DNA from 2 places in the Rahnella inusitata genome. Region 1 is predicted to be linked to the other one. Evidence: riboswitches for the same ligand, from Rfam matches in the RefSeq annotation. Region 1 holds a riboswitch; the other holds the start of a gene.

What was found. A riboswitch is a leader RNA that binds a small molecule or an ion and turns the genes downstream of it on or off. The one in region 1 is predicted to bind thiamine pyrophosphate.
Region 2: it holds a riboswitch for thiamine pyrophosphate, as region 1 does, so the genes downstream of both, thiM (hydroxyethylthiazole kinase) here and thiB (thiamine ABC transporter substrate binding subunit) in region 1, are expected to answer to the same signal.

The regions. Positions count from the first base shown of each region.
Region 1 is NZ_CP065024.1:4,341,775-4,347,632, forward strand. It holds gene I2123_RS20315 (MFS transporter) at 1-507, opposite strand, end outside; gene sgrT (glucose uptake inhibitor SgrT) at 686-886, opposite strand; gene sgrR (HTH-type transcriptional regulator SgrR) at 989-2,653, shown strand; TPP riboswitch at 2,694-2,822, shown strand; gene thiB (thiamine ABC transporter substrate binding subunit) at 2,866-3,849, shown strand; gene thiP (thiamine/thiamine pyrophosphate ABC transporter permease ThiP) at 3,825-5,435, shown strand; gene thiQ (thiamine ABC transporter ATP-binding protein ThiQ) at 5,419-5,858, shown strand, end outside.
Region 2 is NZ_CP065024.1:1,550,093-1,555,950, reverse strand. It holds gene I2123_RS07330 (GntR family transcriptional regulator) at 1-27, shown strand, start outside; gene I2123_RS07325 (hypothetical protein) at 151-999, shown strand; gene thiD (bifunctional hydroxymethylpyrimidine kinase/phosphomethylpyrimidine kinase) at 1,017-1,817, opposite strand; gene thiM (hydroxyethylthiazole kinase) at 1,814-2,623, opposite strand; TPP riboswitch at 2,658-2,759, opposite strand; gene I2123_RS07310 (carbon starvation CstA family protein) at 2,849-4,654, opposite strand; gene btsR (two-component system response regulator BtsR) at 4,783-5,502, opposite strand; gene I2123_RS07300 (sensor histidine kinase) at 5,480-5,858, opposite strand, start outside.

The DNA of each region.
Region 1 (5,858 bases):
GTACATCGGCGTAAATCCGTAATTCAGCGCCAGCATGAAGGAAAGCGGCGGGCCGAGTACCCACGCCAGCGAGAGCATCGCACGCATCATTGAGCTGAACATCACCACTTCGCTCGATGAGCGATCGGCATGTTCACGCGCCAGCGCGAACAGCTGCGGCATTGAGGCATTCCCGATCGCCGCCAGCAATACGCCGACGGTGATCAGCACCAGATAGTCGCGGCTGAACGCAAAGACCAGACTGTTACCGATGGCCATCAGGCAGCAAAAGATCAGCAGCTTGCGGCGGTCACCTTTGTTATCAGAACGGTTCGCCAGCAGGAAACTGATCGCAATCCCGGCGATGGCGTTGACGGTATAAAAGAAGCCGACCCACAGCGGGCGAACTTTCACTTCATTGGTCAGAAACAGACTGAGCGTCGGTGCCTGTAATGCGCCAGCAATACCACACAGCAAGGACACCACCAGAAAGGTGACATAAATGGCATTAATACGAGGTTTTGGCATGACGTCGTCCCTGAGAAATGAAAGTCTTACAAACAAGACCCCCAGTGTAGCTAAGTTTTAAAGGGTTTCGAGGGGTTCTGAAAAATGGATATAAAAAAACCAGTGAGTTACCCCACTGGCTGGTGAAATTACACCATTACTCAGAAAATCGAATTGGGTCGAGCCTGTTGTCTGACTATCAAATCCTTCGACGGTATTGTTCTTCGTCAAGCGACTCCATATCCCACTGTGTCAGCCCGGACAGAATATCCATCCGATAATCGACCGGCACCCAGGACAGCCAGTCAGCATGATTTTTTGCCGCGTTGCGTTTAATGGCAGCGCTGCTGATTGCGGAGAAATAACGCTGATAAAAACGGGCATTCAACGTGCGTTTCATGATGACCTCCGGGTATTCACAACAGGCTTTCGTTGAGAAACAGTATCGGAGTAATATGGGGAAAGATAAATTGATGAAGATCGCCCTTGGAGTTCCCCTTTTATGACCTCACCGCGTTTGCAGCAGCAGTTCATCCGGTTGTGGCAGTCCTGTCATGGCGAAGAAACCGAAACGACCTTGCAGGCGCTGTCCGAGATCCTGAACTGTTCACGGCGGCACATGCGTTCATTGCTCAACGCCATGCAGGAACTGGGCTGGGTGGCGTGGGATGCCGAAGCCGGGCGCGGCAAACGTTCCAGACTGACATTCCTGTATACCGGCCTGGCGCTACAGCAGCAGCGCGCCGAAGAGCTTGTTGAGCAGGATAAAGTCGATCAGCTGGTTCAACTGGTGGGCGATAAAACACAGGTGCGTCAGATGTTGCTATCGCAACTTGGACGCAGCTTCCGTCAGGGCAAACATATTCTGCGCGTGCTGTATTACCGCCCACTGTTTAACCTGTTGCCCGGCACCATGTTGCGTCGTTCTGAGACGCATATCGCCCGGCAAATCTTCAGCGGCCTGACGCGCATAAATGAGGAAAAAGGGGAAGTTGAAGCCGATTTAGCTCATCACTGGCAGGAAATCACACCGCTGCATTGGCGGTTTTATCTGCGTCCGGCGATCCATTTCCATCATGGCCGTGAACTCGAGATGGCGGATATCATCGCCACATTTACCCGCCTGCAACAGGCTCACCGGTTATTTAGCAATCTCTCGTCAGTTTCCTCACCCACACCCAATGTGATCGATATCCATCTGCTGACCCCCGACCGCTGGCTGCCGTGGCTGTTTGGCAATGTTCACGCCATGATCCTGCCGCAGGAGTGGCAGTCGCTGCCGGACTTTGCCCGGCATCCGGTCGGCACCGGTCCTTACGCCGTGGTGCGCAATCAGAAAACGCAGCTGCGTATCCGCGCGTTTGACGAGTATTTCGGTTTTCGCGCGCTGATAGATGAAGTGAATATCTGGGTGCTGCCGGAGCTGACCGAAGATCTGGTCCATTCCGGTGTCCAGTTACAGGCGGATGAATCAGGTAATAGCGAGCTGGAAAGCCGTCTGGAGGAAGGCTGCTATTTCTTGCTGTTCGATCAGCGTTCGCCGGTCGGCCAGCAGGATGAAATCCGCGAATGGCTCTGTGAACTGCTCAGCCCGATTGCATTACTTAACGCCGCAGAACCGATTTACCAGCGCTACTGGTCGCCAGCCTACGGCCTGTTGCCACGCTGGCATCATAAAGATTCGCAGGCGCGCCCGATAAAACCGCAAGGGCTGACGCACATTACGCTGACGTTTTACAGCGAGCATTCGGAGCATCACGCGATCTGCAACGCACTGCGCCCGCTGCTGGCAGCGGAAGGCATCGAGCTGATTATTCAGATTGTGGATTACGCCGTCTGGCATCGCGGCGAGGCGAAAAGCGACTTGTGGCTCGGCAGCGCCAACTTCACCCTGCCGCTGGAATTCTCTCTGTTCGCGACATTCTTCGAGCTGCCGTTGGCCGCGCACTGTTTCAGCAATGACATGAGCGAAGACGCCGCGTTATGGCAGGCGGGTAAATTCTCCATGGCCGAATGGAGCCAGAAACAGGTTGCCAGCCATCATATTCATCCGCTGTTCCATCACTGGTTAGTGTTGCAGGGCCAGCGCAGCATGCGCGGCGTACGCATGAACACTCTTGGGTGGTTTGACTTCAAATCCGCCTGGTTTGCGCCCCCCGACAGTTAATCGGACTATCGCATCGCGCCGTTAATCTCTAGAATGACATTCGTTCTCAACGGGGTGCCCAACTTGTTAAAGCAGCGATGTAAACGCCGCGAGCAAGTTTGGCTGAGATTTAGACCCGTCGAACCTGATCCGGTTGATACCGGCGGAGGGATTTGAGACTGCGCCTTGCTCACTCAAAATCCTTTGCCCCTTTATTTTTTTGGAGCGCAAAGTTGAAAAAATTATTGTCCTGCCTGCTGTTACTTTCTGCACCTGCATTTGCTGCAAAACCTGTCCTGACCGTATACACCTACGACTCTTTCTCTGCCGACTGGGGCCCTGGCCCTGCCATCAAAAAAGCCTTTGAAGCGCAATGCGGCTGCGAACTGAAATACGTCGCGCTGGAAGACGGCGTGTCTTTGCTCAACCGTCTGCGGATGGAAGGCAAAAACAGCAAAGCGGACGTCGTGCTTGGGCTGGATAACAACCTGTTGCAAGCTGCGGAGCAAACCGGGCTTTTCGCCAAAGCACCGAAAACCGACGCCAAACTGGCTGTCCCCGGCGGCTGGGATAACAGTACGTTCGTGCCTTACGACTACGGCTATTTCGCGTTCGTCTACGACAAAAACAAACTGAAGAATCCGCCGAAAAGTCTCGATGAACTGATCAACAGCGATCAGAACTGGAAAGTGATCTACGAAGATCCGCGCACCAGCACGCCGGGTCTGGGTCTGATGCTGTGGATGCAAAAAGTCTATGGCGATAAAGCGCCACAAGAATGGCAGAAGCTGGCGAAGAAAACCGTCACCGTCACCAAAGGCTGGAGCGAGGCCTACGGTTTGTTCCTCAAAGGCGAAAGCGATCTGGTGCTGAGTTACACCACCTCTCCGGCGTATCACATCATCGAAGAGAAGAAGGATAACTACGCGGCGGCCAATTTCACCGAAGGTCATTACATGCAGGTGGAAGTGGCAGGCCAGCTGGCGAACAGCAAGCAACCGAAGCTGGCTGAACAGTTTATGAAATTCGTCACTACCGACGGTTTCCAGAAAGTAATACCGACCGGTAACTGGATGTATCCGGTGATCGCCACACCGCTGCCCGATGCCTTTAATCAGCTGACGGTACCCGCGAAATCCCTGCAATACAGCGCACAGGACGTCGCCACTCACCGCACAGAATGGATCCAGGCATGGCAGAACGCAGTCAGCCGTTGATCCCGCGCTGGCTGTGGCCGGGCGCGGTGGCATCGCTGGCGATGCTGCTGGTTGCCGCGCTGGCGTTAGGCTCTCTGTGGCGTCACGCGCCGCAGATGAGCGGCGCCTCGCTGTGGCAGGATCCCTATCTCTGGCATGTGATCCGTTTTACTTTCTGGCAGGCGTTGCTTTCGGCGCTCTGCTCGGTGCTGCCCGCAATTTTGCTGGCGCGGGCGCTGTTCCGCCGCCGTTTTCCTGGCCGTCAGTTACTACTTCGTTTATGCGCCATGACGCTGGTGCTGCCGGTGCTGGTGGCCGTGTTTGGCATTCTCAGCGTCTACGGCAGACAAGGCTGGCTGGCGCAGCTGTGCGGCTGGCTCGGTATGGATTATCATTTTTCGCCCTATGGCTTACAGGGCATTTTGCTGGCGCACATCTTCTTCAATCTGCCGCTCGCCACCCGCCTGTTGTTGCAGGCGCTGGAGAATATCGCTGTAGAACAGCGCCAGCTTGCCGCGCAGCTGGGCATGAATGCGTGGCAGCAATTTCGTTTTGTCGAATGGCCTGCCCTGCGCCGTCAGATTTTCCCCGCCGCAGCCCTGATTTTCATGCTGTGTTTTGCCAGCTTCGCCACCGTGCTTTCTCTCGGCGGCGGCCCGCAGGCGACCACGATCGAACTGGCTATCTATCAGGCGCTCAGTTATGACTACGATTTAGGCCGCGCCGCCACGCTGGCGCTGATCCAGTTGTTCTGCTGTCTGGCGCTGGTGTTGCTGAGCCAAAAACTCAGTCAGGCGCTGCCGGTCGGACAAACGCACTCTCAGCGCTGGCGTAATCCCGATGATTCCCTGCCGCGCCGCCTCGCCGACGGCGTACTGATCGGCCTTGCCCTGCTGCTGATCCTGCCGCCATTGCTGGCAGTGATTTTTGATGGCGTGAATCGCGCCGCCGTCAGCGTTCTGCAACAGGCCGCGCTCTGGCAGGCATTGTGGACGTCAGTACGTATTGCACTGGGCAGCGGGTTGCTTTGTGTACTGCTCACCATGATGTTGCTGTGGAGCAGCCGCGAACTGCGTTTGCGCAAGTTTAGCGGCTGGGCGCAGGCGATGGATCTCAGCGGTATGTTGATCCTCGCGATGCCGGGCATCGTGCTGGCGACCGGGTTTTTCCTGTTGCTCGGTGATACAACCGGTTTACCACAATCGCCCTGGCCGCTGGTGATCCTCACCAATGCGCTGATGGCGGTGCCTTATGCGTTGAAAGTGTTGGATAACCCGATGCGTGACGTCGCGGAACGCTACAACCCGCTATGTCTTTCGCTGGATATGCACGGCTGGCATCGGCTGCGCCGGGTGGAACTGAGTGCGCTGAAACGCCCGATAGCTCAGGCGCTGGCGTTTGCCTGTGTGCTGTCACTGGGGGATTTCGGCGTGATCGCATTGTTCGGCAACGAGAATTTTCGCACGCTGCCATTTTATTTGTATCAGCAGATCGGTTCCTACCGCAGTCAGGACGGCGCGGTAACTGCGCTGTTATTACTGCTGCTGTGCTTCCTGTTATTCACCCTGATCGAGAAACTGCCGGGCCGCCATGCTGACGCTGAATAAACTGACTTATCTGTACGAGCATCTGCCGATGCGCTTTGATTTACGCATCGCCGCGGGTGAACGCGTGGCGATCCTCGGCCCGAGCGGTGCGGGGAAAAGTACCATGCTGAGCCTGGTTGCCGGTTTTCTCGCGCCAGTGAGCGGGCAAATCTTGCTCAACGGTGACGATCACAGCGCGACACCGCCAGCCAGGCGTCCGGTGTCAATGCTGTTTCAGGAGAACAATCTGTTCTCGCATCTGACCGTGCGTCAGAACATGGGACTGGGCTTACATCCGGGGCTGAAACTCAGCGCGCAGCAAAAGCAGGATTTGGAAGAGATCGCCCGACAGGTCGGGCTGAGTGAGTGTTTAGATCGTCTGCCCTCGCAGCTTTCCGGCGGCCAGCGGCAGCGGGTGGCGCTGGCACGCTGTCTGTTGCGTAG
Region 2 (5,858 bases), 1.9 Mb from region 1:
AACAGCGACTGGTTTGATGCGGAGTAAAAGGCATTATCCCGAATAAATCTGCCGTCAGATCGTTTTAGGTTAATTTTTGCGGGTTAACCCTAAAATTTGTATGACAACTTCAGGTAAGCTGTAAACCACATCGATACCGTGGAAATTCTTATGCCTGCTACTGCCTCCCTGAAGAAAAGCTTTTACAGTGCTGAAGAGTCACTGTCCCTCGCCCAGCTGGATGAAGAAAAAATCAGCCAGATCGCCCGCGATCTCGACGTGGCGGAAAGCGAGAAAGAACATTACCTCACCGGATGGATGGGCCAGAACAGCGTGGTGCTGGTGCGAAATTATCAGGACAAACGCGGTACCGCGAACGGCCTGGTAATGTCTCGCGGTAATCGTTACAAGCTGACCATTCAGGCCATTACTTTTCGTATCCCTAAAATCCTGCTGTGGGTCACCTTTCGCCGAACACCCCGCACCATGACGGTGGTCGCCTATAACAAGCTGGGCGAACAGGCCAGCGGTCTGCAACAGTTTATGCACGTGCAGGATCCCGAACTGAAAGAGCGGCTGGAAAATGACTGGCGCGAGCTGAATGATTATCTTGGTATGGCCTGCTGGCAGATGGACAATAACCGTCCAATGTGGCGACAGTTGCATGAAGAGATCACACCGCAGGCGCTGTGGTTGCTGGCAGATTCACCGTGGTTTAGCGGCAAAAAATTGCAAAATGATGGCGATCTGGAAGGTCTTTGGCTGAACGAGCAGTTTATTGGCCGCCGCAGCGGTGAGCATGCGGCGCTGGTGCTGTCATGGAAAGATGAAGAGAATCAGGACATCGCCAGCTATCTTTATGAAAGGATGTCAGCGAATAAAATCCGCGTGATGCTGCGCCCGCGTAAAGACGAAAAATTCTATCCGCTGAATCCGTTCGACGCCGTGCACTTACAACGGGCGCTGTCCATGTTTCATCAGACTCAACAGGCGCTGGCAGAAACTCAACGCAGCGCCTGATTGATGTCAATAACGCCCTACCACCAGCGGTGAAAATGATGCACCGGGCCGATGCCGTGGCCCACTTCAAGAGAGTCGGCGTGCATCAGCGCATGTTGCAGATATGTCTTGGCTTCGCGCACGGTATCCGCCCAGTTGTTGTGACGCGGGCGCAGTGCCGCCAGCGCCGCAGACAATGTGCAGCCGGTGCCGTGAGTATGGCGGGTATTGACACGCGGCGCGGTAAAACGCTCACGGGAACCGGCCATAAATAGCCAGTCAGGACTTTCTTCATCACTCAGATGACCGCCCTTCATCAACACCGCGCCACACCCCATCGCCAGCAAGGTTTCACCCTGCTCACGCATTTCCGCTTCGCTGGTCGCTATCGCACATTCCAGTAACGCTGCCGCTTCTGGCAGGTTTGGCGTGATGATCGAAACCTGCGGGATCAGCAACCGGCGTACTGCATCCACCGCTTCCGGCAGCAATAACGGATCGCCACTTTTCGCCAGCATGACGGTATCAAGCACCACAAACGGCGGCTGATAGTGCCGGAGCCGTTCCGCGACCGCTTCCACAATCTGGCTGTTTGCCAGCATACCGATTTTTGTGCTGTCGATGCGTACGTCGCTGAGCACAGAATCCAGCTGCGCCGCCACAAATTCCGGTTCGATATTATAAACCGACTGAACGCCGCGGGTGTTTTGCGCCACCAGCGCGGTGATCACGCTGGTGCCGTAAGCGCCGAGCGCCGAGAATGTTTTGAGATCAGCCTGGATCCCGGCACCGCCGCTCGGATCGGTGCCTGCAATGGTCAGCGCATTAATCCGCTTCATGGCTGCGTCTCCCCGTTTAACCACTCCCCGTTCATTACGTACAAATTATCGAGAAACTCTGGCGTAAAGCTGCCCGGCCCTTTGACGGTAGCGCAGGCACGTTCACCGGCGCAGGACATGACGCGACAGGCTGCCGCGACGTTATCGAGCCGGTCGCCCGGCAACGCAATGAAAGCGGCCACCACCGCCGACAGCGCACAGCCGGTGCCGACCACGCGGGTCATCATCGGATGGCCGCCCGGCACCGCCCAACAGCGATCGCCGTCGGTCACATAATCTGTCTCACCGGTGACCGCGACAATCGCGCCGGTTTCATGCGCCAGCTGCTGCGCGGCGGGCAAGGCAGAAAGAGAGTCATCACCGCTGTCGACGCCGCGACCGGACGCACTCAGACGGCTGAGCGCGCGGATTTCCGAGGCGTTGCCGCGAATGGCGGCGGGTTTGAGTTTGATGATGTCGAGACAGAATTCGGTGCGCCAGCCCAGTCCGCCAACGGCCACCGGATCCAGCACCCAGGGTTTTCCGGCCTGATTCACCGCCTGAATAGCCGCCAGCATGGCATCGGCGTGAGGATGCGTCAGCGTACCTACGTTGACCAGTAAGGCATCAGCAACGGCGCTAAACTGCGCCGCTTCGGCAGGATCAACCACCATCGCCGGAGACGCTCCCAGCGCTAGCAAAACATTGGCAGTAAAAGATTGCACCACGTCGTTGGTCAGGCAGTGGACCAGCGGTGATGAATGGCGGAGTTGTTGCAAAGAACCGGCGGCAATCGCACCGGGAAATACGGAAGGTCGGACGTTCATAAGTCTCCCAACCGGCTTTCAGGAAGGCGGCATCGGGAGAGATACCTGACTTCCCTACGCTGGCATAATCCAGATCAGGTAATACGGGTAAAATCTCAGCCTGTCTTTTGCAAGAGCGGCACCCCGAGTCAAGGAAGCATTATTGGTGTGGACGGCAGGAAGATCAATCAGCAATTGATACAAAAAAGCCCTGTCCATTGACAGGGCTGATGAGATAACCGTGATTTACACCGTCGCCGCCACATCTTCCACTACGCCTTCACTGCGTGCCTGCCACAGTTTTATCCAGCGCAGGATGGATGCCACCATAATTACCGCGCCGAGCGCGACCATGATGATAGAAATTGTGCCGTTGAACAGATTAAAACCTTTGGCCAGCGGATTGAAATAGACGTGAGCCACCATCCAGTACGCCGCGTAGTTCACGGTCACGTAGAGATACGCCAGCGGGATCAGGCAGGTCAGCATATAGCGGCGCTTATCCGCCAGACGCAGAATAATGGTCGCGCCGATCATCAGGCCGATTGAAGCCATCAGCTGGTTGGAGACGCCAAACAGCGCCCAGACTGAGTTAATATCGCCGGAGTTCAGCAAATATCCCCACAGCAGGCAGGCGACAATACTGCATGCCACCGCGCCCGGCCACCAGTCAGTGCGTTTCAGCGGCGCCCACAGGTCACCGAAGAAATCCTGCAACAGATAGCGCGCCACACGGGTGCCTGAATCGACCGCTGTCAGGATGAATACCGCCTCGAACATCACCACGAACTGGAAGAAGTAAGAGGACAAATGGCTGAACCACGGGATGCGCGTGAAGATATCTGCCATGCCCACCGCCAGCGTCACGGCACCGCCGGTGCGCCCGCTCAGATCTAAGCCAATTTCCTGGCTAAGCGACGGCAGATTCACCACCTGCATGCCAAGACCGGCAAACACTTCTGGCGCGGAGTTAATCGCAAAATAATCCGCCGGATGCAGCGCGGTGGCGGCAATCAACGCCATCACGCCGACCACGCACTCCGCTAACATCGCCCCAAAACCGACCGGCAAAATGTCACTCCATTTGTCTATTTGCTTGGGCGTGGTGCCGGAACCGATAAATGCGTGGAAACCTGATATCGCGCCACAGGCGATAGTGATTGAGATAAACGGCCAGACCGGACCGGCCAGCACCGGGCCGCCACCGTGGATAAACTGCGTGATCGCCGGGAACTGAATTTCCGGGTTGATGAACACCACGCCGACGATCAGCGCGCCGAACACACCGATTTTCATGAAGCTGGAGAGATAACCGCGCGGCGTCAGTAACATCCATACCGGCAGAGCGGTGGCGAAGAAAGCGTAGACCGGCAGGACCAGACTGACCGTCGAGGCGCGCAGGCTGAGCCATTCGCCAAACGCCGAGGCCTGGATGTACGGCCCGATCACCACGCAGGCCATAATCGCGATAATGCCTGCCCACGAAGCGGCTTTCATACTGCCGGTCAGACGCTCCCACAGGCCGACGCAAATCGCCACCGGGATGGTCATGAAGACGGCAAACGTGCCCCACGGGTTACGCTCAAGGGCATGTACTACCACCATCGACAACCCCGCCATGGTAATGGTGATGATAAATAGCATCGCCAGCCCGGTACACCAGCCAGCTACCGGCCCGAGTTCACGCTTAGCGACTTCCGACAGGGACTTACCCCGGTGTTTCATCGAGGCGAACAACACGACGGTATCGTGTACCGCGCCGCCGACCACGCAACCGATCAGCAGCCATAACATGCCGGGCAGATAACCGTACTGCGCCGCCAGCACCGGGCCGACCAGGGGCCCCGCCGCCGCAATTGCCGCAAAGTGGCTGCCAAAGTTCACCCATTTCTTCGTCGGGACATAGTCTTTCCCGTCTTCCAGTAAATGCGACGGCGTGACCTGAGCATCATCGGCTTTCAGCACTTTACGGACGAAAAACACGCCGTAAAATCGGTAGCAGATGGTCAGGATACACAGAGTCGCGATGACAAAAGTCAGTGCGTGTTGCATCTTGTTGTTCTCCGGATGAGGAATAATCCGGTGCAACGTAGCAAAGCCCTGTAGAAAGCGCGTCCGCTGTTTAGGTCAGCGGCGGCATAGCGATTTAAGCGGCAAAATGCAGGGATGAACGGCGTGCCTCAGAGCCCCAGTTGAGCTTTCAGGGCTTTCAGATAGCGACGGCTGACCGGTACGCGCACCTGGTTTTTCATCACCAACTCCGCCAGCCCGCTGTCGTCAAAACGAATTTCCCGCAGATGGCTTATGTTGATCAAAAACTGCCGGTGGCAACGCAGCAGCTGCGTCCGATTTTCCAGGGTGCGCAGTGTCAGTTCTGTAAAACATTCACTGCCATCGGCGCGGTTTACGAAGACGCCGCTGACGCGCGAACTGACAAAAATCACCTCGTCGAAGGAAAGCAGATAAATGCGGTTCTGGCCGCAGCAGGGGATCAGCGCCAGATCCGGTTCTCCGGCCATCAGCGCGGTGATATTTTGTTCCGGCAGATGCTTACGCAGACGACATAGGGTTTTCTCCAGCCGCGATGCCTGTACCGGCTTGAGCAGATAATCAAAAACGTTCTCTTCGAACGCCTGCAGGGCATATTCGTCATAGGCGGTGAGAAATACGATGTGCGGCATACGCTCAGCGTCGATCATCCCGACCAGCTCCAGCCCGCTGATGCGCGGCATATGGATATCGAGAAACACCACGTCGGGTTGCAGCCGGTTGATAGCTCCCAGCGCTTCCACGGCGTTTTCACACTCGCCGATCACGCTGATATCCGCCCTATCCTGCAACAGAAAACGCAGATTTTCACGCGCCAGTGGCTCGTCATCAACAATCAATATTTTCAGCATGCTGACTCCTTAACGGCAACCGTAAAATGACACGGGTAAACTGTTCCGGTTCGCATTCCACATGCAGACCAAATTCTTCGCCGTAGCGCCCGCGCAGACGACGATCGACCAGACTCATGCCCAGTCCCTTTCCGCCAGCCGACGGCGCATACAGCCCGGCGTTATCTTCGACGGTCAGCACCAGACAATCGCCCTGCCCGATGGCGGAAAGATGAATGTGCCCGGCGCCCAGCAGCTGCGACGTCCCGTGCTTGATGGCGTTCTCCACCAGCGGTTGCAGCATAAAAGCGGGTAAAAACAGCTGTTGCAGTGCGTCGGGGAAATCAAACGTCACGCTGAGACGGTCGCTGAACCGC